4 regions of the Ochrobactrum sp. Marseille-Q0166 genome follow, and region 3 is predicted to be linked to each of the others. Evidence: riboswitches for the same ligand, from Rfam matches in the RefSeq annotation. Region 3 holds a riboswitch; each other region holds the start of a gene.
What was found. Region 3 has a riboswitch for cobalamin ahead of nrdH (glutaredoxin-like protein NrdH). Riboswitches for the same ligand answer to the same signal wherever they lie in the genome.

Region 1 (5,835 bases), 200 kb from region 3:
ACGCCGTGATTTTACCGACCTGATCCTGGAGCCGTCGTGCGAATAGCTGTGTTGAGTGTCGTTTTCGGTTTTCTGTTTTCAGGCCTCGCCCATGCAGAAGACGACTGGAAAGCCGTTGAAATTATAAAGCCATACGCGATAACCGGTCGAACCGGTCCACAGCTCTATGAATCCATCGGTGAGCGTGGCCCGAAGGCCGGAAAGTCCCGTGTGATTGCGCACACCACCTTTGTGCTGACCTGGGATCGCAAATTCGACAATTCCAACAATGGCTGCACGATTGTCTCGGCAAAGCCAAAACTGAAGATCACCTATACGCTGCCGAAGCCCTCACAGAAGCTTTCCTCCCCAGTAAAAGAAAACTGGGAACGCTTTTATGATGGCATCTATAAGCATGAACTTGTGCACGGTGAAACAGCCAAGGACATGACGCGCGAGATTGTCCGCACAACGGTTGGGCTTTCCATCCCCAACGATCCGAAATGCCAGAAAATGCGCCGCGAACTGATTAACCGTATCAATGCGCTGGTCGCCGTTCAGCGTCAGCAGGGCCGTGACTTCGACCGTGTTGAAATGGGGTCGGGCGGCAATGTTGAACAGCTTATTCTGGCGCTTGTGAACGGAGGGTAGCCTACGCCGGACTTCCGGCGCAGGCTTGCATTACTAAGCTCGTTCAGCGCGAAGCGCTTTCGCTGCTGTCACCATGTTGATGAGGGCAGGGCGAACCTCATCCCATTTGCGGGTTTTGAGGCCGCAATCGGGATTGACCCATAGTTGCGCATCAGAAAGCTGCCTGCGGGCAAGCTGCAGGAGATCGGCCATCTCATCGACATTCGGAACGCGCGGCGAATGGATGTCGTAAACGCCTGGCCCGATTTCGTTGGGATATTTGAAGGTCTTGAAGGCCTCGAGCAGTTCCATGCGTGAGCGCGAGGTTTCAATCGAAATCACATCGGCATCCATATTGGCAATTGCCGCGATGATGTCGTTGAATTCCGAATAACACATGTGGGTGTGGATCTGCGTTTGATCGGCAACGCCGGTGGAGCAGAGGCGAAAACATTCGACGGCCCAGTCAAGATAATGCGCCCAGTCGGAACGGCGCAGCGGCAGACCTTCTCGCAGTGCCGCCTCATCAATCTGGATCATGGCGGCGCCTGCAACTTCAAGATCGTGTACCTCGTCACGAATGGCGAGCGCAATCTGACGGCAGCTTGCCGAGCGCGGGATGTCGTCGCGGACGAATGACCAGTTGAGGATCGTGACCGGCCCCGTCAACATGCCCTTGACCGGCTTGTCGGTCAGCGATTGTGCATATTTCCACCATGCCACCGTCATCGGTTCCGGACGCGAAACATCGCCGAAAATGATGGGCGGACGGACATAGCGTGAGCCATAGCTTTGCACCCATGCGTGCTTGGTGAAAGCAAAGCCCGCAAGCTGCTCGCCGAAATATTGCACCATGTCGTTGCGTTCAAACTCGCCATGAACGAGCACATCGAGACCAATTTCTTCCTGCCAGCGGATAGCGACTTCGGTCTCCCGCTGAATAAAACCTTCATATTGCGCGTTGCTGATCTCGCCCTTGATGTGTGCCGCGCGGGCTTTGCGCACTTCCGGCGTCTGCGGAAAAGAGCCGATTGTGGTGGTTGGGAAGGCGGGAAGGTCAAGCTTTGCATTTTGCAATTTCTGACGTTTTGCAAAAGCACTCTGGCGGCTTTTCTGCGCCTCGGTGATATTCGCAATCCGCTGTTTAACGGCTGCATTATGCACGCGGGGTGATCGGGCTCTGCTGCCGAGCGCGTCGCTGGCTGCTTTGAGTTCAGAAAGAACAGTGCTTTTGCCGGATGCCAGTGCGCGTCCGACGATGGAAAGCTCGTCGATCTTCTGCGCTGCGAATGCGAGCCAGCTTTTCAGCTCTTCATCAAGGGTTGTTTCAAGCTCCAGATCAATCGGCACATGCAGGAGCGAACAGGACGGTGCGATTTCGATTTTCTCCAACCCGCGCTTGTCGATGACAGGCTGAATACGATCGGTGATCGTGCTGAGATCGGCACGCCAGATATTGCGACCGTCGATGACGCCGAGCGAAAGCACCTGATCTTTGCGTGCTTTGTTTTCAACTTCCGCAAGCTGTTCTGCCCCGCGCACAAGATCGACATGCAAGCCCGCCACCGGTAGCGCAAGTGCGGTCTCAAGATTGTTGCCGAGTTCTCCAAAATAACTGGCAATCAGGATTTTGACCGGGCTTGCGGCGCTCAAACGCTGATAGGCGAGTTCAAACGCAGCACGTTCATTGGGAATGAGATCCAGAACCAGCGATGGCTCGTCAATTTGCACCCAGTCTGCTCCGGCTGCCGCCAGTTCCTCCAGCAGTGTTTCGTAAACAGGCAGCAGTTTCGGCAGCAGCGCTATCGGATTGAAACCCGCTGCGGTCGATTTTGCCAGCTTAAGAAAGGTCACCGGCCCGAGAATGACCGGACGCGTGTGGATACCCAGCGCTTTTGCCTCAAGAAAATGCTCCACCGGCTTCCGTGACGAAAGTGCGAAGCTCTGATCATCGGTCAGTTCTGGCACCATGTAATGATAGTTGGTATCAAACCATTTGGTCATTTCCAGCGCGGTCACGCCTTCTTGCGGATGGGTGCAGCCGCAATCACCATGTGCTTGGCCTTCACGACCGCGCGCCATGGCGAAATAGGTTTGAAGCGTTACATCGCCGCCTGACCAGCCATAGCGCGCAGGGATCGCCCCCACCATCACGGCAGTATCGAGCACATGGTCGTAAAGCGAGAAATCGTTGGACGGAATTTTTGTAATACCGCGGTCGCGCTGTTCGGTCCAGTTGGCGGCGCGTAGGGCCCTTGCATTTGCGAGAAGTTCCGCTTCGGAAGATTTCCCGGACCAGAAGGCTTCAAGAGCGAATTTCAGTTCGCGATGACGCCCAATGCGCGGCACGCCCAATGTGGCGGTGGAAAGTGTTGTTCGTGACATATCTATAGACCCCGATATAGGCGGCGGGGTTGGAGACGCAAAAGAGCATAGGCTGAACGCCCGCTTTGCGACATTCCGGGACACCCCGCCCGTTGACGTTATCTGTCATGGCAGGTCTCCTGGCTCGCGGGTCAGCGCCTTGGAGCGCATCTTTATCCGAAGACCTTTTACAGTTTTCGGGATGCGCTCTGATCCGCCTTCCCGGAACTTTCATTCCAGTGGCATGATGGATCAGGGCTCGCCGCTTACAGTTGCGGGGGCAGCACCGGTATTGTTTTTAGCGCACCGGTTTCCCTCTTAGCTTCCGTCGAGAGTCTGACGAAAGAACCATAACGCAATTCAGTCTGAATGAAGCATCATCAATTGTCAATGTGGCATAAAGAAATGTTTATATCTTTATAATAGCTGGAGATGGCTAGTTCCATCCTTTGAAAATGATAAGCTCGAAGAAAAGCGCAATAGCAATTGATAAAAGATCAATTTAATTAAATATTACAATAAAGAGGTGCGACATAATGTTTGTAAGTGCCTGAAATTTCAATTGATGTAGTCCCGCTCAAAGACTCATGATATCGGTGCAGCTATTGAAAGCGTTTTATGTTTGGGTGTTGTTATTAGCCGTTTGATATCGCGATAAAAAAGTTTAATGCAGCCCAATTTTCATAACTGATTTTTGGGATATGCGCCTTGAGAGGGCTAGGTATATTCGTATGAGTTTTAGGTCGCCTTGGCAAAAACTGGCATTATTGCCGCGCTTTGGTAAGCAGATAATCTTGCTCGTGAGCGATTGTTTGTTGCTATTACTCAGCGCTTATCTGGCCTTTGTTATGCGCTTGGGTTTTGTGTTTATACCAACGCCAACCCAAATTTTTCTGATCGCCATAGCGCCGGTATTGGCTGTTCCTGTTTTTATTCGATTTGGTCTCTATCGTGCGATCATTCGTTATTTGGCTGAACGTGCGATCTGGCCAATCTTTCAGGCCACGGCAATTGCAGCACTTTTCTGGGTGGCGCTGGTTTTTCTTATGGAATCTTATGGCGGAGCTGGTTTGCCTCGTTCGGTTCCGCTTTTATATTGGTTGTTGAGTACCGTCCTTATTTCTGCAAGCAGGTTTGGCGCGAAATGGCTTTTGCGCAGCGCCGAGATGGCGAAAGCATATTCCAGTACCGCACTGATTATCGGAGTTGGTGAACCTGGGAGACAACTTGCGGCCGCTTTGAGAAGCCACAGCGATACGCAGGTCATAGGCTTTATCGATCCCGCGGGCGAACTCAACGGAATGGATATCGTTGGTTTACGGGTGTATGGCATTGACAATATTCCGGCGCTGATTGAAAATTTTGGGGTTAAGCAAGTCGTTATATCCGAACCGGGCCTTGATCAGAAACAACGGCAAACCTTGGCTCGTCTTCTTGGGCGACTTCCGGTCAGTACACGTATTCTTCCGCCTATTGCCGATTTAACGGCAGGAAAATATCTCGTCAGTGCGCTTCGCAATATAGAGATCGATGACCTTCTTGGGCGCTCTCCGGTTCCACCTGACGTCGATCTGCTGCGTGAAGTGGTAGAAGGCCGAAGTATCATGATTACTGGTGCAGGAGGCTCTATCGGAAGTCATTTGTGCCAAACGATTGCGCAATGGAATCCTGCTTGTATCGTTCTCTTTGAGTGCAGTGAATTTGCACTTTATCAGATAGAGCGCCAGTTACGCCAAGTTGCAAGTTGCCCTGTCATTCCTGTTCTTGGGTCCGTGACGGATCGAAAGTGCGTTGAAAAAGCTATTCGCGCGCACAATGTAGACACGGTCTATCATTGCGCAGCTTACAAGCACGTTCCGCTCGTTGAACAGAACCCATTGGTCGGTATCCATAATAATGTTTTTGGCACCGTGAATGTTGCGGCTGCATCTTTGGCGACGAATGTGAAGCGTATGGTTCTGATCTCGTCAGATAAAGCTGTGCGGCCAACCAATGTGATGGGAGCTACAAAACGCTGGGCAGAGCTGATTGTTTATTACCACGGTTTGCTGGCTGAAACTGCCGGTCAGTCAAAGCTTTTCTACTCAGTTCGATTTGGAAATGTTTTAGGTTCGAATGGTTCTGTAGTTCCTCTTTTCCGTGAGCAAATTGCTCAGGGAGGGCCGGTAACATTAACGCATGAAGATATGACGCGATATTTTATGTCGATCAAGGAAGCTGCGGAACTTATCGTGCAGTCGGGCGGAATTGCGCAAACTGGTGATACCGTGCTTCTTGAAATGGGTGAACCCGTTAAGGTTCGGGATCTGGCTGAAAATATGATTATGCTCGCCGGGTTAACTGTCCGCAACCCGGAAACTCCAGACGGTGATATCGCGATCGAAGTGACGGGTGTTCGTGCAGGCGAGAAAATGTTTGAAGAGCTCTTCTATGATCCTTCTCATGCACAAAGCACGCGCCATCCCAAAATAATGCGGGCGCCTAAAGGCAATAAGGGCGATGTGGATGTTCCGGCGAGCTTAGATGCATTGCGATCAGCTATGGCGACTGAAGATGTAAGTGCTGTACGCAAAATTTTATTTAGTGTCATAGCTTCCTAAAATGACCACGAAAATCTAACAAAAGTAATAATACTAACACGAATGCTACAAGCAGAAATATCATTTGTGAGAGCATATGATTAAACTCTAGGATTGCCGTAGCGCATGCAATCAAAATTAAATTCATGACTGCTACATGCCCCACGATTTTGGTTACGCTCCATCCAGATCGTTTGGCAAGCTGGTAGGCGTGTTTAGAATGTGCTTTGAGAATGTTTTCACCATGCGCTGCACGTAAAACCATCGTCGTTACCGTGTCTAA
Region 2 (5,835 bases), 1.3 Mb from region 3:
CCCATGACGAGACGCGCTTGTCCGGTCAGCTGATCGATGCCGATAAGACCAAGCGTCAACCCGATGAAAAGCGAAGTGAGACCGCGCAGCGTTGAATCGCCAAAAGCCGCCGAGACGGTCATGAAAGCGAGCAGCATCAGCGCGAAATATTCCGAAGGACCGAAGGAGAGAGCGAATTTCACCACCCAAGGAGCGACGAATGCGAGAGCAAGCGTGGCAATCAGACCAGCGATAAACGAGCCGATTGCGGCCGTTGCTAGGGCTGGTCCGCCGCGTCCCGCTCGGGCCATTTTATTGCCCTCCAATGCCGTGACGATGGAAGCGCTTTCTCCGGGCGTATTTAAGAGGATCGAGGTTGTCGATCCACCATACATGCCGCCATAATAAATACCGGCAAACATGATCAGAGATCCGGCAGGGTCGAGTTTATAGGTGACGGGCAGGAGCAACGCCACTGTAAGTGCTGGGCCGATGCCCGGTAGCACGCCAACAGCCGTACCAAGTGTTACGCCAATTAGCGCATAAATGAGGTTCGCCGGTTCAAGTGCTACCAGAAGACCACTCGCGAGGAGATTGACTGTATCCATGATCTTTCGCCTTAAACGAATTGTTCAAGCCAGCCCGAAGGCAGCGAAAGCTGCAGGCCGCGCGCAAAAATGAACCAGATGATGAATGCAAAGACGATACCGACAGGCACGCTTATCCAGAATTTGCGATAGCCGAATCCGCGCGCCGTTGCTGCAAAAAGCAAGCCCGTTGCGATTGAAAATCCCATGGTTTTCATGGTCAGCATCTGAACGACCAGACCACCGACAATCCACGCCATGGGCGCAATTTCCTGATGCTCGCGTTCGGGAAACTCGCCCTTCAAAGCGCTGACGACTGTCCAAATTGACAACATGAACAGCCCGGCCGCAATAATATAAGGCACGGTTTTAGGCCCTACGGGTGAGTAGGACAGCACATTGTTGCCATAGGCGGTGGACCATGCAATTGCAATGGCAACGGCAGCAAGGATAAAGGCTATGACAAGAGCGGCGTAGTCAGGCGCCGTTCCAGCGGAACGGCGCTCTCCATGCTGTTCAGATCCTGTCATTTGACGAGACCGATTTCCTTGAGGATCGTTTCAGTGGAAGCAACATCTTTCTTGAGCTGCTCTTTGAAAGCATCGCCCGCAAGATAGGTGTCGGCCCAGCCCTTATCCTTGAGAGCCTTCTGCCAGGATTCCGATTTCACCATCTTTTCGATGTCTGCGTTGATTGCAGCTTCCTGTTCAGCAGTGATTGCCGGTGCAGCACCAACCATGCGCCAGTTCTGGATTGAAACGTCGACGCCCCCTTCCTTGAAGGTTGGAGCATCAATGCCCTCCACGCGTTCATCACTGGAAATTCCGATCACGCGGAGCGTACCAGCCTTGATTTGCGGGTCGAACTCGCCATAACCGGAAATGCCAACTGTCACCTGATTGCCGAGAATAGCAGCAAGTGCTTCGCCACCACCTGAAAAGGCGATATAATTGACTTTCGTTGGGTCAACACCTGCGGCCTTGGCAAAAAGGCCAGCAGTGATGTGATCCGTACCGCCTGCCGAGCCACCGCCCCAGGAAACGGAGCCTGGATCAGTCTTGAGCTTGGCGACAAGATCGCCGAGGTTCTGAATGTCGGACGATGCCGGTACAACGATGGCTTCATATTCACCGGTGAGACGGGCAATTGGCGTAATCGCGTCAAGATTGACCGGTGAATTGTTGGTCAAAATCGCGCCGACCATGACATAACCACCAACGATAAGCTGGCTTGGGTCGCCTTTGTTCTGGTTGACGAACTGTGCCAGACCGATTGTGCCGCCAGCGCCCGGAACGTTAATGACCTGAACACTGCCGGAAATCTTTTCGTCCTGGAGTACGTTCTGCATGGTGCGCGCTGTCTGATCCCAGCCGCCGCCCGGTGCCGCTGGAGCCAATACCTTATAGTCCGCCGCCCAGGTTGCACCCGTCATTGCAAGCGCTGCCACCGACGAAATGGCCAGAATCCATTTACGCATAAATCCTCCATTAATGCACTTAGCGTGCATTTTTCTGCTGTCTTTTGGACAGCTCTCCTCAAAAAAACTCTGCTTCCCAAGCAGAGCTTCCCGATTTGAAGACTACAGCAGGGATTTACAATATGCCAGCGCCGGACTGTTTAAGATCCGAAGTATTAGCTTAAAGTCTAACCAATTTTTTATAATGGATTTAGGTGTTCCTGTCGCTTGACCGCCTCAGGTTCAACACGTAATAGGGTTGCGACGGTTCCCCGACCGAGAGTGAAGGGGATTAATAGGGAACACGGTGAGGACGACCCAAAAGGGACCGAGACCGTGGCTGCCCCCGCAACTGTAAGCGGATTGCCGTTCATCCTCGTGACGCATCAAGCGTCATGCCACTGAGCCTATTCAAAAAGCTCGGGAAGGCAGGTGGACGGCGGATATTCGTGAGCCAGGAGACCTGCCGTCTAACGTTGTCCATTGTCACGGGCGGGGATGCCCGGAGCAGGAGTTGGTTATGACAGCTTTTAGCGTCGCAAGACGTCGCTTTTCCTCGTCATTCATATCCCCGGATATGTCCGTCTTCTTCACGCGCCGGATCGCTTCCGCTGTTTGATACGGCTTTCTCACATCATTTCGGGGATTAAAATGAAGTTTATCGGCAAGATGCCGTTTGGCGCACTCGTAGGCGCGGCCACCCTTATTGCAACCGGCTTTTCCGCTCAGGCAGCAGAAACGCAGTATCCGCTGACGCTCAAGAACTGTGCACGGGACGTGACTTTCAAGCATGCTCCAGAGCGCGCTGTGGCAGTTGGTCAGAGCAGTGCAGAGATTTTGTATCTTCTGGGACTTGGCGACAAGATGGTCGGCACTGCTTTGTGGGTCGGACCGGTTCTTAAAGGTTATGAAGAAGCCAATGCCAAGGTAAAGCGCCTTGCCGATAATGATCCGAGCTTCGAGAGCATTCTGGCCGAAAAACCGGACCTCGTTGCCAATCAGTTCCAATGGCAGATTGGACCGGAAGGTGTTGTAGCAAAAGCCGAACAGTTCGAAGAACTGGGCGTTCCCGTTTACACGTCACCAGCCGATTGCATTGGAAAAGACAATTCGGATGGGGGGGATGGCGTGCGTCATGACGCTTTCACGATGGATCAGGTCTATCAGGAAATTGAAGAACTGGCGCAGATTTTCAACGTACAAGACCGTGGTGCTCAGGTCGTGGCTGATCTGAAAGCGCGTGAAGAAGCAGCACGCAAGAAGATCGCATCGGGCGATGGCAAACTTTCTGCTGTTGTCTGGTTCTCCAGTGCAGAGCTTGACATTGATCCTTATGTTGCAGGCAAGAATGGTGCTCCGGCCTACATCCTGAAAACGCTTGGGATCAACAATATCATCGACAGTGAAGAAGAATGGCCGACCGTTGGCTGGGAAACCATCGCCAAGGCAAATCCGACAATGATCATTGCGGGTGCAATGGATCGTCGTCGTTTCCCTGCGGATGATGTGGCGGTGAAGCGTGAATTCCTGAAGACGGATCCGGTTGCAAGCTTGATGCCAGCCGTCAAGGAGGGCTACGTCTTCGATATGGATGCGCAGGCGATGAACCCGACCATCCGCACTATCGAAGGCATTGAAACGCTGGCGGACGCCATTGCAGCTTCGGGTCTCAACAAGTGACAATACGCACGGCCACAGCCGGGATTTTAGTATCAAGAGGCAGTCGTTCCAGAACATTTTTTGCTGTTCTGGCGCTTATCCTGCTACTTGGAGCGCTGTGGCTGGGCGCTGCCATTGGCGAGACGTCCATTCCTCTCGATGTGGTGGCGAAAACAATCGCCAACCGCGTCTGGCATGCTGGCTACCCGATAGCTCCCATCGATGAAGGCATTGTATGGAGCTATCGTCTCAGCCGTGCCGTGGTCGCCGCTTGCTGCGGAGCCGCACTCGCTATTTCCGGGGTTGTTCTGCAGTCGCTGCTGCGCAACTCGCTGGCTGACCCCTACATTCTCGGCATTTCCGCTGGGGCCTCAACGGGGGCGGTCGGTGTTGCTATCCTTGGTGTTGGCGCTGGTATGCTTTCAATGTCAGTGGGTGCTTTCTTTGGCGCGATTATCGCTTTCTCGCTTATCGCTTTGCTCGCTGTAAGGGCGGGTAGGGGCAACAGTTCGATAATTCTTGCTGGTATTGCGGGCTCCCAACTATTCAATGCGATGACCTCCTTCATCGTAACGAAATCGGCGAATGCGGAACAGGCGCGCGGTATAATGTTCTGGCTTTTGGGCAATCTTTCTGGTGTCCGATGGAGCGATGTAACCTTGGCCTTACCTGCCTGCCTCATCGGGCTTGCGATTTGCTTGTGGCACGCGCGTGCACTTGATGCTTTCACCTTTGGGTCGGAATCAGCTGCATCGCTGGGTATTCCAGTGCGTCGCGTCTATGCTGTGCTAATTGGCGTCAGTGCGATGATGACGGCAGCCATGGTTTCAATTGTCGGTTCCATCGGCTTTATCGGTCTGGTCATTCCGCATGCTGCTCGCATGGTCGTTGGTGTTCGTCACGGGCGGTTGTTACCTGCGTCAGCTCTCATCGGGGCGATTTTCATGATCATTGCCGATATTCTTTCGCGTACCATCATTCCCGGACAGGTTCTGCCAATCGGCGTTATTACCGCTTTGTTCGGCGCTCCCGCCTTTGCATTTCTGCTTGGACAAAGGAGGGCGCAGTCATGATGCTTTCAACCCAGAGTGTGGGCTGGTCGGCGGGCGGAGTGGACATCCTTCGCGACGTATCGCTTGGCGTCAAAGAAGGTGAGTTTCTTGGCATTATTGGACCGAACGGCTCAGGCAAAACCAGCTTTCTTTCACTCTTGTCCGGTGTACGTCGGTGCCATTCGGGCGAAGTAAAGCTTTGTGGGACACCGATCCAGAAACTCAATCGCCGCGAGATTGCCCGCAAGCTGGCACTGGTTGAGCAACAGGCAGCCACGACTGATCGCATTACCGCGAGGCAGGCTGTGGAGTTGGGACGAACACCTTATCTCGGTGCACTGTCGCCGTGGTCTTCCACGGATGATGCAATCGTTGATCACGCGCTGGCCAATGTCGATATGACACATTTGGCTGAGCGTTACTGGCACACGCTTTCAGGCGGTGAACGCCAGCGTGTGCATATCGCACGTGCGCTCGCACAGGAGCCGCAAATCCTGTTGCTGGATGAACCTACAAACCATCTTGATATCGGCCATCAGATCGGGCTTCTCGATCTGGTCCGACGCCAGAAACTGACCGTTGTGGCTGCACTGCATGATCTCAATCACGCGGCCATGTTTTGTGACCGAATAGCAGTCATGAACCAGGGGCGGCTTGTCGCGCTTGGGACGCCACGTGAAGTACTGCGGGCCGAATGTATCCGTAACGTTTTCCGTGTCGAGGTCGATGTTGAATATCATGGCGTTGATGGCTGCCATATTCGTTATCGGGCACCTGGCCAGCCCAAACTTGAGTTAAAACAATCCGCATAAACATGATTGGTATGACGATGTGCAAACGATTTTTCCTGGCCGTCGCGTTGACGGTTGCTTCTGCATTTCCAGCTTTAGCTGAAATGTTTGAAGTCAAGATGATGAACCGTGGTGAAAAAGGCTCAATGGTTTTCGAGCCGGATTTCTTGAAGTTAGCACCGGGCGATAAAGTGAAATTCATTGCGACCCACAAGAGCCATAACGCAGCGACGGTTGATGGGATGGTTCCAGAGGGGCATCCGGGCTTTAAGGGCAAGATAAACGAAGAGATCGAAGTGACTTTTGATCAG
Region 3 (5,835 bases):
CAGACCTTATCGGTATATTTGTCGAAATATTCACCGGTCGCGTATTTCGACTTTTCAAAGCCCTTAAACGAAGTCCCCTGTTCAATCGCGATACGATTGGAAGCACGAACCGCGTGGTAGGCCACCGTGTAGAAATACATATTGGTGAAATCGACGCCTTCTTCCGAACCATAGAAAATGCGCTCGCGAGCGAGATAGCCGTGCAGATTCATCTGACCGAGGCCGATCGCATGGCTTTCATCATTACCGCGCGCAACCGAAGGAACCGAGCCGATATGGCTCATGTCTGCAACGGCCGTCAGGGCACGGATCGAAGTTTCGATGGTCTTGCCAAAATCCGGGCTATCCATGGCTGCCGCAATATTGAGCGAACCGAGGTTACAGGAAATATCCTTGCCAAGATATTTATAAGACAAATCATCATTGAAAATGCTGGCTTCGCTCACCTGAAGGATTTCCGAGCAGAGATTGCTCATGGTAATGCGGCCATCGATCGGATTGGCACGGTTCACCGTGTCTTCAAACATGATGTAAGGATAGCCGGATTCAAACTGGATTTCCGCCAGTACCTGAAAGAAGTCGCGCGCGTTGATCTTCTTCTTGCGGATACGGCCATCATCAACCATTTCGCGGTATTTTTCGGTGATCGAAATCTCGGTCATCGGCACGCCATAAACGCGTTCAACGTCATACGGCGAGAAGAGGTACATATCCTCATCATTTCTGGCGAGTTCGAATGTGATGTCAGGGATCACAACGCCAAGCGACAGCGTCTTGATGCGGATTTTTTCATCTGCATTTTCGCGCTTGGTATCGAGGAAGCGCATGATATCAGGGTGATGAGCGTGCAGATAAACCGCACCCGCACCCTGACGCGCACCAAGCTGGTTGGCGTAGGAGAACGAATCCTCAAGCAGCTTCATCACCGGAATGATACCCGACGACTGGTTCTGGATCTGTTTGATCGGCGCGCCGGATTCACGAATATTAGTGAGGCTGAGTGCCACACCACCACCGCGCTTTGAAAGCTGCAAGGCAGAATTGATGGAGCGACCAATCGATTCCATATTGTCTTCAACGCGCAACAGGAAACATGAGACAAGTTCCCCGCGCTGCTTTTTGCCTGCGTTGAGAAAGGTCGGCGTTGCCGGTTGATACCGGCCCGCAATGATTTCATCGACCATTTCGCGTGCGTGCTGTTCATTGCCACGCGCAAGCGCAAGCGCAACCATGCAGACGCGGTCTTCGTAGCGCTCGAGATAGCGCTTACCGTCGAAGGTTTTCAGCGTATAGCTGGTGTAATATTTGAACGCGCCGAGGAAGGTCGGAAAGCGGAATTTCTTGTCATAGGCATGATCGAAAAGATCGCGCACGAAATTGAAGGAATATTGATCCAGCACTTCCTGTTCGTAATAGCCTTCATCGACCAGATAATCGAGCTTCTCACGCAGATTGTGGAAGAACACCGTATTCTGGTTGACGTGTTGCAGGAAATATTGCTGTGCCGCCTGACGGTCGCGATGCAGCTGAATCTTGCCTTCGTCGTCATAAAGGTTCAGCATTGCATTCAATGCATGATAATCGAGCGACGTTTCTGTCAGCTTCTGCGACTTCGCTGACGACGCGGCGCCGGAGTGATCCTGCTTTTCGGAAGCAGCCAGTGTCTCGCGCTCACGGGTCAAGGTTGTGTCTGCCGTGTCCAAAATCGTTCCATCCCGTCTTTAACATTGCCAATGTCTTCGTCGGTTCCCAGAAGCTCGAAGCGATAAAGATAGGGAACCTGACATTTGGCAGAAATGATGTTGCCTGCGAGGCCGAAGGCCTCACCGAAATTACTGTTTCCTGCAGCAATCACGCCGCGAATGAAGGACCGATTATTCGCATCATTGAGAAAGCGAATGACCGGCTTGGGAACAGCGCCTTTTGCACCCCCGCCGCCATAGGTTGGGGTCACAAGCACAAAAGGCTCGTTGACCTGCAACAGGCCAGTATTGTCTTCGTAGCTTTCCAGCGGAATGCGCTTTGAGCGCATCCCCAGACGCATCACAAAGCGATGCGTGTTTTCCGAGCGACTGGAAAAATAGACGATCTGACCCATAACAAACCCCGGCAGCAGTTGGGGCTTATGTGAGCGAGCTGATCATATCTGGACGGAATCCTGCCCAATGGGATTCACCGGCAACAACAACCGGAACCTGACGATAACCGAGACCCTGAACAAGATCGTAAGCATCGGCATCGGCGGAAATGTCGATAACATCATATTCAATGCCCTGGCGGTCGAGTGCGCGGGTGGTTGCTGTGCACTGGACGCAGGCTGGCTTGCTATAGACGGTGACGTTCATTTTTTCCTCACTGGGGATGGGTTGGGATGGGCTGCGAACTGGGATAAGACGCAAAAACGCTCACGCATTGCGAAATGCGCGTGACAAGAGACGACAACTAAAAGGCAACTCGCTCTAGAGCGCGTTTCGATCTGATTGAATCAGATCCACGCTCTAAACTCCTTTACTTTAAGCATAATTTTATCGACCATCGTTTCACTCCGACAGGACTTATGCTCCAAGCGAACATTCTGTACAGCCCGTAAAGGGCGGGCCAGAACTGGCCAATTTTGAATTACTAATCGACACGCTTTTCACCCCGAAGCTTTTGAGGGGATATTCGGGGCGGCAAAAGAAATGGCAGAACAATTCTGCCGGAATTCCATTACGCACCAACCGGACACCCCGCCCGTTGACGTTCACGTTCAAGGCAGGTCTCCTGGCTCACGGCTCTGCGTTCGCACCCGTCTTCCCGGCATAGGCCAGTGACATCTGGATTTGAACTCGCCGCTTACAGTTGCGGGGGCAGCTACGGCTTAACAATATCCACCATGGACATAGCGCACCGTATTCCCATCTTCGCTTTCAATTCTCACGAATCGTAAGAACCTTGAACACAAGATATGGTATCTGAAGTTAAAAAATCTTCAATGGATAGATGCTTCAAAATTTTTTAATGTTGGCTTTCTTAGGACTGACCTGTGAATAGCAGGGATATTTACCTGATCTGTCCACAGGCAAGCAGAGAACCGCTCACCAGATGCATTCTGTTGGCGGGATTCGCAGCGTTAGGAAATCCATCAATTGTGCTTTCACACAATATATAGTGTGGCTCTATATAGTGTGGCTCTTCATTTTTAAGCAAATTGAGCACACAGCAACATTCAGGAATAAAATTTCACCTTAAACGCCGCCCGAAAAATCTCGTCAACAAGATCAATGACTTGCTCCAAAATTCAACAGATCAAACAGTTGAACCGATTAAAATCGTCGATGTCCGCCGAAGGGATAATTTGACAGCGAGGCTTCATATCCTGTATCGATCTGGAAAATCCTGAACGTTGTTCAGCATATTGAACAATTAGGAAGAGATCCTCCCAAGCATCTCTTCGGACGACCGATGCACCGGCAGCATCGGGAAACTGCCGGTCTGGCTTTCCTCTACGCGAAAGCCAGACCGCTTTAAACCCAGTGTCTCGATGCCGGCGAGGAATGAGAGACCTCGGCTCTGGGTAAATATGAATAAGGGTGGAAATGATGACTGTAGCTATCAAGCCATTTTCGTTCGACACGGTCGGCTCAATGCTTGTCGAGTGGGGGGCTGCAAAGCGTCTCGGCGAAATTCTGGGCGAACGTTTCTCTGAACGAAAAATTCTCATCGTAACAGACAAGGGCCTGCACAAGGCAGGTGTTCTCAATGAAGCACTTGCTTCACTTGAAAAAGCAGGATTTGGCGTCAGCATTTTTGATTCTGTTGTCGCCGATCCGCCGGAATCGGTTCTGTTTGAATGCGTCGATCAGGCCAAAGCAGCCGGTTGCGACATCGTATTGGGCCTCGGCGGCGGTTCCTCGATGGATATTGCCAAGCTTGCTGCGGTGCTTATCATCTCCGAGCAGCAACTCTCAGAGCTTTATGGCATTGGCAAAGTACAGGGCACGCGCCTGCCGCTGATCCAGATCCCCACCACCGCTGGCACCGGATCGGAAGTGACCAACATCACGATTCTGACCACCGGCGAAACCACCAAGATGGGTGTTGTTTCCCGCCAGCTTTACGCAGATTTCGTCATTCTGGATGCAGAGCTGACCTGCGGTCTGCCAGCGCTTCACACAGCAGCCACCGGCATTGATGCTATGGTTCACGCCATCGAAGCCTATACCAGCCGCATCAAGAAAAATCCGCTTTCCGACGCTTTCGCGCGTGAAGCGCTGAAGCTCTTGTCCGCCAATCTGGTTGCAGCTTGCGAAAACGGCAAAGACCGCCACGCCCGCGAAGCGATGCTGCTTGGCGCAAACTATGCCGGCCAGGCCTTCTCGAACGCGCCGGTTGGTGCCGTTCACGCATTGGCCTATCCGCTCGGTGGCCACTATCATGTACCACATGGTCTCTCCAACGCCCTGATGCTCGGGCCGGTTCTGCGTTTCAACATGGCCGGCGCTGCGGAACTTTATGCAGAGCTTGCAGACCTGCTGCTTGGCAAAGCAGAAGGCACAACAGAACAACGGTCAGCAGCTTTCGTTGATTATATGGAAGACCTGATGAACCGCTCTGGCGCACCACGCCGCCTGCGCGACGTTGACGTCACCGAAGAAAGCCTCGAAACGCTTGCCCGCGATGCGATGCTTCAGACACGTCTTCTGGGTAATAACCCTGTTGATGTTACGGAAGCTGACGCACTGGCGCTTTATCGCGAAGCATTCTGATCCATCAATGACAATTTAAAAACAGTTCCCGGAAGGACTGGCCCAAGCCGCCACCCTTCCGGAGGTTTGTTTTGTCCTTTCGGAGTAACATCTTGAGCACTGAACGCATCGACGGTCAGGAGCAGCCATATTGGCCTGCCGGACCGTTCAAAATTCGTCTGCCTTTTATTCACTACAAATTCGAATGGCCTGACTATTGTCAGGGCCTGCTGATGTGCGCGGTCGATCTCGCAGCCATTCCTCTGATGGCGGAACTGTTGGGCATGCCATTTGAAGTGGCTTTGGCCGTGGTCGTTCTCAATGGTCTGTTCTACCTCACCCACCACCTGCTTGGTGACCCTGTTGTCCCGGGCTGGATCACACCGGCTGTTCCGCTCATCATGGCCTATTGCGCAACGTTCCCGGAAGGACCCGAACGCGTTCACGCACTCGTTTCCTTCCAGATGACGCTGGGGCTTTTATCCATATTGATTGGTGCAACTGGCATAGCCAATCGCGTTATTGCGGCCATTCCGCAGGCGATCAAATCCGGCATCATCATCGGCGCGGGCTTTGCGGCGGTCATTTCCGTCTTCAAGATCGGTGGCAACTTCGATATCTTCCCGTTCACCATCGCAATTTCTATCGGTCTTTGCTTCTATCTGATGTTCTCGCCGCAGTTTGCACGCCTGTCGCGCAATGGTGGAATTTTCGGACTGATCGGCAAGCTTGGCATTCTGCCGTGCATTCTGCTTGCGGTCGTGATTGCTCCGCTGTTTGGCGAAGCCAAATGGCCGGAATTCCAATGGACGATTTCGTCGCCTGACTTCAAAACTTTGTGGCGGGAATACACAATTTTCGGTCTTGGTTTACCACCGCTCTCAATGTTTCTGACCGCGCTGCCAACAGTTCTCGCGACCTATATCGTCCTCTTCGGTGACGTGCTGAAAACCAAGTCGATCCTCGGCGAAGCACAGCTTCATCGCCCGGATGAAAAGATCGACTATAATGCTAACCGCGCGCACCTCGTTTTCGGTATGCGTAATACTGGTATGTCAGTGCTTGGGCCCGATGTCACGATGTGCGGACCCGTCTGGGCTGCAATGCA
Region 4 (5,835 bases), on a different contig from region 3:
TCGCTGTTTGATGATGGTCTGGAAGCGATTTCTCGCTTTACGGGCTGGCGTTCCTTTGGGGTCGTCCCATGGCTGAAAGCCGTATCGCGACTTCCTGCAGAAGATTCGGTTGTTCTAGAACGAGCGACGCGCGGAGATGCCAAAGCGTTGAAAGTGGCGGTTCCCATGTTGCCACGTATTTCGAATTTCGACGATCTCGATCCGCTGAAAGCAGAAAGCCAAGTTGAGGTCGTCATGGTTCCACCCGGGCAGCCATTGCCGCATGATGCTGGGCTTGTAGTTTTGCCGGGAACAAAATCGACGATTGCCGATCTGATTGCATTTCGCGAAAACGGCTGGGAGCGCGATTTGCAGCTTCATGTGCGGCGCGGCGGGCATGTACTTGGTATTTGTGGCGGGTTCCAAATGCTTGGCAATCGGATAAGTGATCCTGATGGCATTGAGGGGCAGGTGCGCGACATTGAAGGGTTGAGACTGCTTGACGTTGAAACGGTCATGGAACCGGAGAAAGTCGTGCGGAATGTTGTGGCTAGCTCAGAGCTTCATAATGCCTCGCTTGATGGCTATGAGATTCATATTGGGCGCACCAGTGGCCCGGATGCTTGCCGCGCCTTTTCGCTGATCGGCGATCACTATGACGGCGCTGTTTCAGTGAATGGCCGTATTACGGGGACTTATCTGCACGGCGTTTTTGCGTCAGATGAATTCCGGCGGCATTTTCTGGCAAGCCTTGGAGTGAGCAGTTCTGGTGAAAACTATCGTGCTAGTATTGAGGCGGCGCTTGATGAACTCGCTGAAGGTTTGGAAAACTGTCTGGATATTGATGGTTTGTTCGCCCTTGTTTAACGGCAGTTTTCAATTTCTTTCATTTTTATAATATTTTTAAAATTACTTACAATAAATTGCTATGTAATTTTTATTATTTTATAATTTAAGTATAGATGCCTATTTTTTTCCTAATTAAAGACAACTTTTGAACTATATTTTTTAGTCAATTCACCGCGGATTTTATTATTTATATTTCCATAGGTGTTTTATGCGTATTGCGGCATCGCCTGGCCCTGGTTTCGAATATTACTCCCTTCGTTGGGAGCGAAATTTTTTATATCTGTTCATTGTTGCCAGTGGCTTTTTTATTCTTTTCCCGCAAGTTGATCTCGCGGTATCGCGGCATCTCTTTGCGTCCGGTGTGTTTCCTGCATCTCAACACCCTTACTGGATCGCTCTGAGGGAATTTCATCGGCTCAGCGTATGGTATATTCTTGGGTTGTTGGTGGTGCTTTTGATGCTTTATATGCTTTGGCACCAGCCTCTAGTTCGTATAGCGCCGCACAAGCTTCTTTTTATCACACTGACCTTCGCGCTGGGGCCGGGGTTACTCGTTCAGACTGTTAACCTTATCATCGGTCGGGCGAGGCCGAGAAATCTGATCGAATTTGGTGGTCTGATGGATTTTACGCCAGCATGGCAACTCGCAGGCATGTGTCGGCATAGTTGTTCGTTTCCCTCTGGAGAGGCCGCGTCGGCTGCGGCAATGCTTCCATTGTTGATCCTTTTGCCAGCCCGCTATCGCGCAGGTGTGGCGGCAGTATTTGTGCCGTTACTGGTGCTTATCTCGTTCAATCGGGTTTTTATGGGCGCTCATTTTCTATCCGACATTGTCATTGCATGGACATTGATTCTCGGCGTGATGCTTTGGCTGTGGCCGAGAATTTTGCGTAATGCTGATACGATTGATCAATGGGTGAGAAATAAGGGCGCAGGGCTGCGCCGGCGGCTTTACGCCAAGGCTGATTGACGCCGCATTGGCGAAAGCCTAGTGTCGATTTACACAACAGGTTTTCCCGGGACGAATCCCGGCGATACAAAAAGGGAATGCGACGGACGGACCCAATCCGGGCGTCTTTATCGCAGCCGACCCCGCGACTGTAGAGCGGAGAGGGATGATGCAAGCCGGTTAACCGGCAGCCACTGGAAGCGGAAAGTTTCTGGGAAGGCGGCTTCAAACCCTACGACCCGTGAGCCAGGAGACCTGCCTGTTGCGTGAAGGACATTTTGTCCGCACCCGATGGGAGGTTTTTCCCTGCTGCCTGCACGGAGGTTGTCATGGCTGCGCGTACCCAAAATTCTATTCCCAACACATTAGCTCTGCCACTCGCAACGCGTCTTGGCACCGCTGTCGTTTCGCTGCTCCTTGGTGCGTTTCTGATTTACGGCGTTGGTCTCGCCCATTCCGATACGCTGCACGATTCAGCGCACGACACGCGCCATTCATATGGGTTTCCCTGCCACTAAGCCGTTTGGCTTTTAGAAACAGGAAATGAGCGTCGCTTGATGGTGGACGGCCATCGGAGCGAAATTGCTGTTGAGGGAATGAAATGTTGATCCGATATTTGTTGGCTACGCTTGCTGCGGGCCTTTTGGCAGGGCTTCTGGTCACGCCTGCTATGTATTTAAAAACTGTTCCGCTGATCATTCAGGCGGAAACTTATGAAGACGCTGGTGGTGGTCATAGCCATGGTGATGCCGAAGTGGCTGCACCGCACGATCATGCCGCGGCGGAAGCCAGTGAAAGTGAAGAAGAGGCCGGGGCAGAACTGCCGTTTGGTCGTTTCGGCAATACATTGCTTGCCAATCTCGTAGCCGGTGCAGGGTTTGCTCTTCTTTTGGGTGGCGTTGCGCTTTTTCTCGGCCGGCGAATTACGCCGCAGAACGGTATTCTCTGGGGTATGGCCGGTTTCTTTGCAGTCGCTTTCCTGCCAGCTCTGGGGCTTTCGCCGGAGCTGCCTGCAATGCCTGCCGCCGATCTTGCGCAACGTCAGCTTTGGTGGCTTTCGACCGTGGTGTTGAGCGGTGTCGGCATTTATCTGATGGTTTTGCGTGGTGAGATCGTTTCCAAAATTCTCGGACTTGTGCTCATTATTGCACCGCATCTTTATGGTGCGCCGCATCCTGAAGACATTACATCGCCAATCCCGTCGCTGCTTGCTTCGCAATATGCTGTCGCATCGCTTGCAACAAATCTGTTCATGTGGGCCTTGATCGGTCTTGCGCTGGGCTGGTTCATTCAGGCTTATGCAAAGTCGGAAATCGAAGGCTGATAAGCATGGCTCCGCCCCGAAATGAAAATGCAAAAATCACGTTCGTTCTTGGCGGAGCCCGTTCTGGTAAATCGTCTTATGCAGAAAAACTGGTTGAAGGCACATCGAAAGATCTAGGACTTCAACCAGTCTATCTCGCTACAGGGCGCGCATTCGACGAGGAAATGGAAAGTCGTATTTCCATTCACCGCGACCGTCGTGGCGGCGAATGGCAGACGGTGGAAGAACCACTCGACCTTGTTGGGGCGCTTGAAAAACACGCAGGTAGTGACCGTTTTGTGCTGGTCGATTGCCTGACGCTATGGATCACCAATCTGATGATGGCAGAGCAGAATATCGCTGCTGAAACTGAGACACTGGTAACAGCATTGCCTAGGCTTTCAGGTCCGGTTGTATTCGTTTCCAACGAAGTTGGGCTAGGCATTGTGCCGGAAAACCGGATGGCGCGGGATTTTCGCGATCATGCCGGTTTTTTGCATCAGGCGGTCGCATCAGTAGCGGATGAAGTTTATTTCATGGCGGCAGGTCTGCCGCTCAAAATGAAGGGATAATTCGATGCAGGGACAAAAGATTCCAGCAACTGTAATCACCGGCTTCTTAGGTTCCGGAAAGACAACGATGATCCGCAATCTGCTGGAAAACGCCAATGGCAAGCGCATCGCACTCATCATCAATGAGTTTGGCGATCTGGGCGTCGATGGTGGAATTCTGAAAGGCTGTGGTATTGAAAGCTGCCGTGAGGAAGACGTGATCGAACTCAACAATGGTTGCATCTGTTGCACTGTTGCTGATGATTTCATTCCGACCATGACCAAACTTCTCGACCGCGCAGACCGCCCAGATCATATCGTTATCGAAACCTCCGGTCTGGCGCTGCCACAGCCGCTGGTCGCAGCTTTCAACTGGCCTGAAATCAAGACGCAGGTAACAGTCGATGGCGTTGTGACGGTTATCGATGCCGCTGCCGTTGCTGAAGGTCGTTTTGCGGATGATCACGATAAGGTGGATGCGCAGCGCGCGGCGGACGATTCCCTTGATCATGAAAGCCCTTTAGAGGAACTTTTTGAGGATCAGATTCATGCGGCTGACCTTATCGTTTTGAACAAGGCCGATCTGGTTGATCCGTCGAAACTCGACAGCGTGAAGGCCGATGTGGCTGAGCGCTCAACACGACGCGTCAACATGGTGCCCGCAAGCTTCGGCAAGCTTGGTGCGGATGTTCTGCTCGGTCTTGGTGTAGGTACGGAAGACGATATTGCCAATCGCAAGTCGCATCATGAAATCCATCATGCTGATGGCCATGAGCATGATCACGATGAGTTCGAAAGCTTTGTTGTTGAAGCCGGATCGGTTGCTGATCCTAAGGCATTTACCGAGAAGCTCAAGGCTGTGATTGCGGAGCACGATGTACTGCGCCTCAAGGGTTTTGTGGATGTGCCGGGAAAGCCGATGCGTCTGGTGGTGCAGGCTGTTGGTCCACGTATTGAGCATTATTTCGACCGCCCGTGGGGCAAGGATGAAGTGCGCAATACGCGTCTTGTCGTTATTGGTCTTCATGAGATCGATGAACAGGCAATCACCAAAGCCGTGAAAGACGCCGTTTCGTAATGCACTTATTGCTTGCCCAGAAAGGAACGATAAGCGACGGCAATGAGGCCGTCGATCTCGGCCAGACGCCGGGTGATATAGTGTTCCTTTCCGCTGCCGATACGGAGCTGGCCAGTCTCTCACAGGCCTATAAGCTTGTGGAAGAAGGACCAAGTCTCCGGCTCGCTAATTTTCTGAGCCTTACACATCCTATGTCGGTTGACGCTTATATTGAGCGTACGGCACAGCATGCGAAGCTTATTGTGGTGAGGATTATCGGTGGCGAGACCTATTGGCCTTATGGGCTTGAGGCGCTTCATGCCTGTGCAGTTTCGCACGGCATAAAGATTGCTGTGCTTCCGGGTGATGATAAGCCCGATTATGGACTTGAACGCTTTTCGACCGTTTCTGCTCAGGAGCGAGACGCATTGTGGCAATATCTGATCGAGGGCGGGGCTGCCAATACGTCCCGCTTTCTCGATTATTGTTGTGCACTAATTGATGAAAGCGATAAGCCGGAAGAGGCGGCACCGCTTCTGAAAGCTGGGCTGTGGTGGCCGAATATGGCGACGCCAGCTCTCGATCTGATTCGCCAAAAATGGCAGGACGCTGATGCGCCTGTTGCAACAATCATTTTTTATCGTGCGCTGGTGCAAAGTGGGCAGACACAGCCGGTTGAAGCACTCGTTAATGCATTGCTGGCCAAAGGCTTGAATCCGCTTCCGATCTTTGTTTCCAGCCTCAAGGATCGGCTTTCAGCAGCGGTTGTCGATGGCGTGTTTGAAGATTGCCAGCCTGATATTGTGCTCAATGCGACCGGCTTTGCGATTTCGTCGCCGGGTGCGGAGCGCAAGCCGACCGTGCTGGATAAGCGCGGCAATATGGTTTTGCAGGTGATCTTTTCCGGTACGCCAAAAGCCACATGGCAGGCATCGCAGCAAGGGTTGCTGGCACGCGATCTTGCAATGAATGTGGCGCTGCCGGAAGTGGATGGTCGTGTACTGTCGCGTGCAGTGTCGTTTAAATCGGCAAAGCAATTCGATAGCGCTGTTGAAGCCAATATCGTCACCCATGAACCGGATGCCGGTCGTGTGGATTTTGTTGCTGAACTGGCGGCAAACTGGGTGCGTCTTAAGCGCAAAGCGCG

Region 1: it holds a riboswitch for cobalamin, as region 3 does, so the genes downstream of both, metE (5-methyltetrahydropteroyltriglutamate--homocysteine S-methyltransferase) here and nrdH (glutaredoxin-like protein NrdH) in region 3, are expected to answer to the same signal.
Region 2: it holds a riboswitch for cobalamin, as region 3 does, so the genes downstream of both, H5024_RS18095 (ABC transporter substrate-binding protein) here and nrdH (glutaredoxin-like protein NrdH) in region 3, are expected to answer to the same signal.
Region 4: it holds a riboswitch for cobalamin, as region 3 does, so the genes downstream of both, H5024_RS06140 (CbtB domain-containing protein) here and nrdH (glutaredoxin-like protein NrdH) in region 3, are expected to answer to the same signal.

Annotation. Positions count from the first base shown of each region.
Region 1 is NZ_JACJUO010000002.1:377,064-382,898, reverse strand. It holds gene H5024_RS12905 (DUF922 domain-containing Zn-dependent protease) at 43-630, shown strand; gene metE (5-methyltetrahydropteroyltriglutamate--homocysteine S-methyltransferase) at 664-2,994, opposite strand; cobalamin riboswitch at 3,086-3,341, opposite strand; gene H5024_RS12895 (nucleoside-diphosphate sugar epimerase/dehydratase) at 3,705-5,573, shown strand; gene H5024_RS12890 (glycosyltransferase family 4 protein) at 5,560-5,835, opposite strand, start outside.
Region 2 is NZ_JACJUO010000002.1:1,464,305-1,470,139, reverse strand. It holds gene H5024_RS18110 (tripartite tricarboxylate transporter permease) at 1-587, opposite strand, end outside; gene H5024_RS18105 (tripartite tricarboxylate transporter TctB family protein) at 599-1,096, opposite strand; gene H5024_RS18100 (tripartite tricarboxylate transporter substrate binding protein) at 1,093-2,043, opposite strand; cobalamin riboswitch at 2,271-2,508, shown strand; gene H5024_RS18095 (ABC transporter substrate-binding protein) at 2,692-3,702, shown strand; gene H5024_RS18090 (iron ABC transporter permease) at 3,726-4,754, shown strand; gene H5024_RS18085 (ABC transporter ATP-binding protein) at 4,751-5,545, shown strand; gene H5024_RS18080 (pseudoazurin) at 5,557-5,835, shown strand, end outside.
Region 3 is NZ_JACJUO010000002.1:176,097-181,931, forward strand. It holds gene nrdE (class 1b ribonucleoside-diphosphate reductase subunit alpha) at 1-1,601, opposite strand, end outside; gene nrdI (class Ib ribonucleoside-diphosphate reductase assembly flavoprotein NrdI) at 1,679-2,098, opposite strand; gene nrdH (glutaredoxin-like protein NrdH) at 2,124-2,345, opposite strand; cobalamin riboswitch at 2,736-2,952, opposite strand; gene H5024_RS12010 (iron-containing alcohol dehydrogenase) at 3,579-4,748, shown strand; gene H5024_RS12015 (hypothetical protein) at 4,841-5,835, shown strand, end outside.
Region 4 is NZ_JACJUO010000001.1:1,298,350-1,304,184, forward strand. It holds gene H5024_RS06130 (cobyric acid synthase) at 1-846, shown strand, start outside; gene H5024_RS06135 (phosphatase PAP2 family protein) at 1,037-1,798, shown strand; cobalamin riboswitch at 1,820-2,055, shown strand; gene H5024_RS06140 (CbtB domain-containing protein) at 2,107-2,295, shown strand; gene H5024_RS06145 (CbtA family protein) at 2,379-3,101, shown strand; gene cobU (bifunctional adenosylcobinamide kinase/adenosylcobinamide-phosphate guanylyltransferase) at 3,107-3,652, shown strand; gene cobW (cobalamin biosynthesis protein CobW) at 3,657-4,709, shown strand; gene cobN (cobaltochelatase subunit CobN) at 4,709-5,835, shown strand, end outside.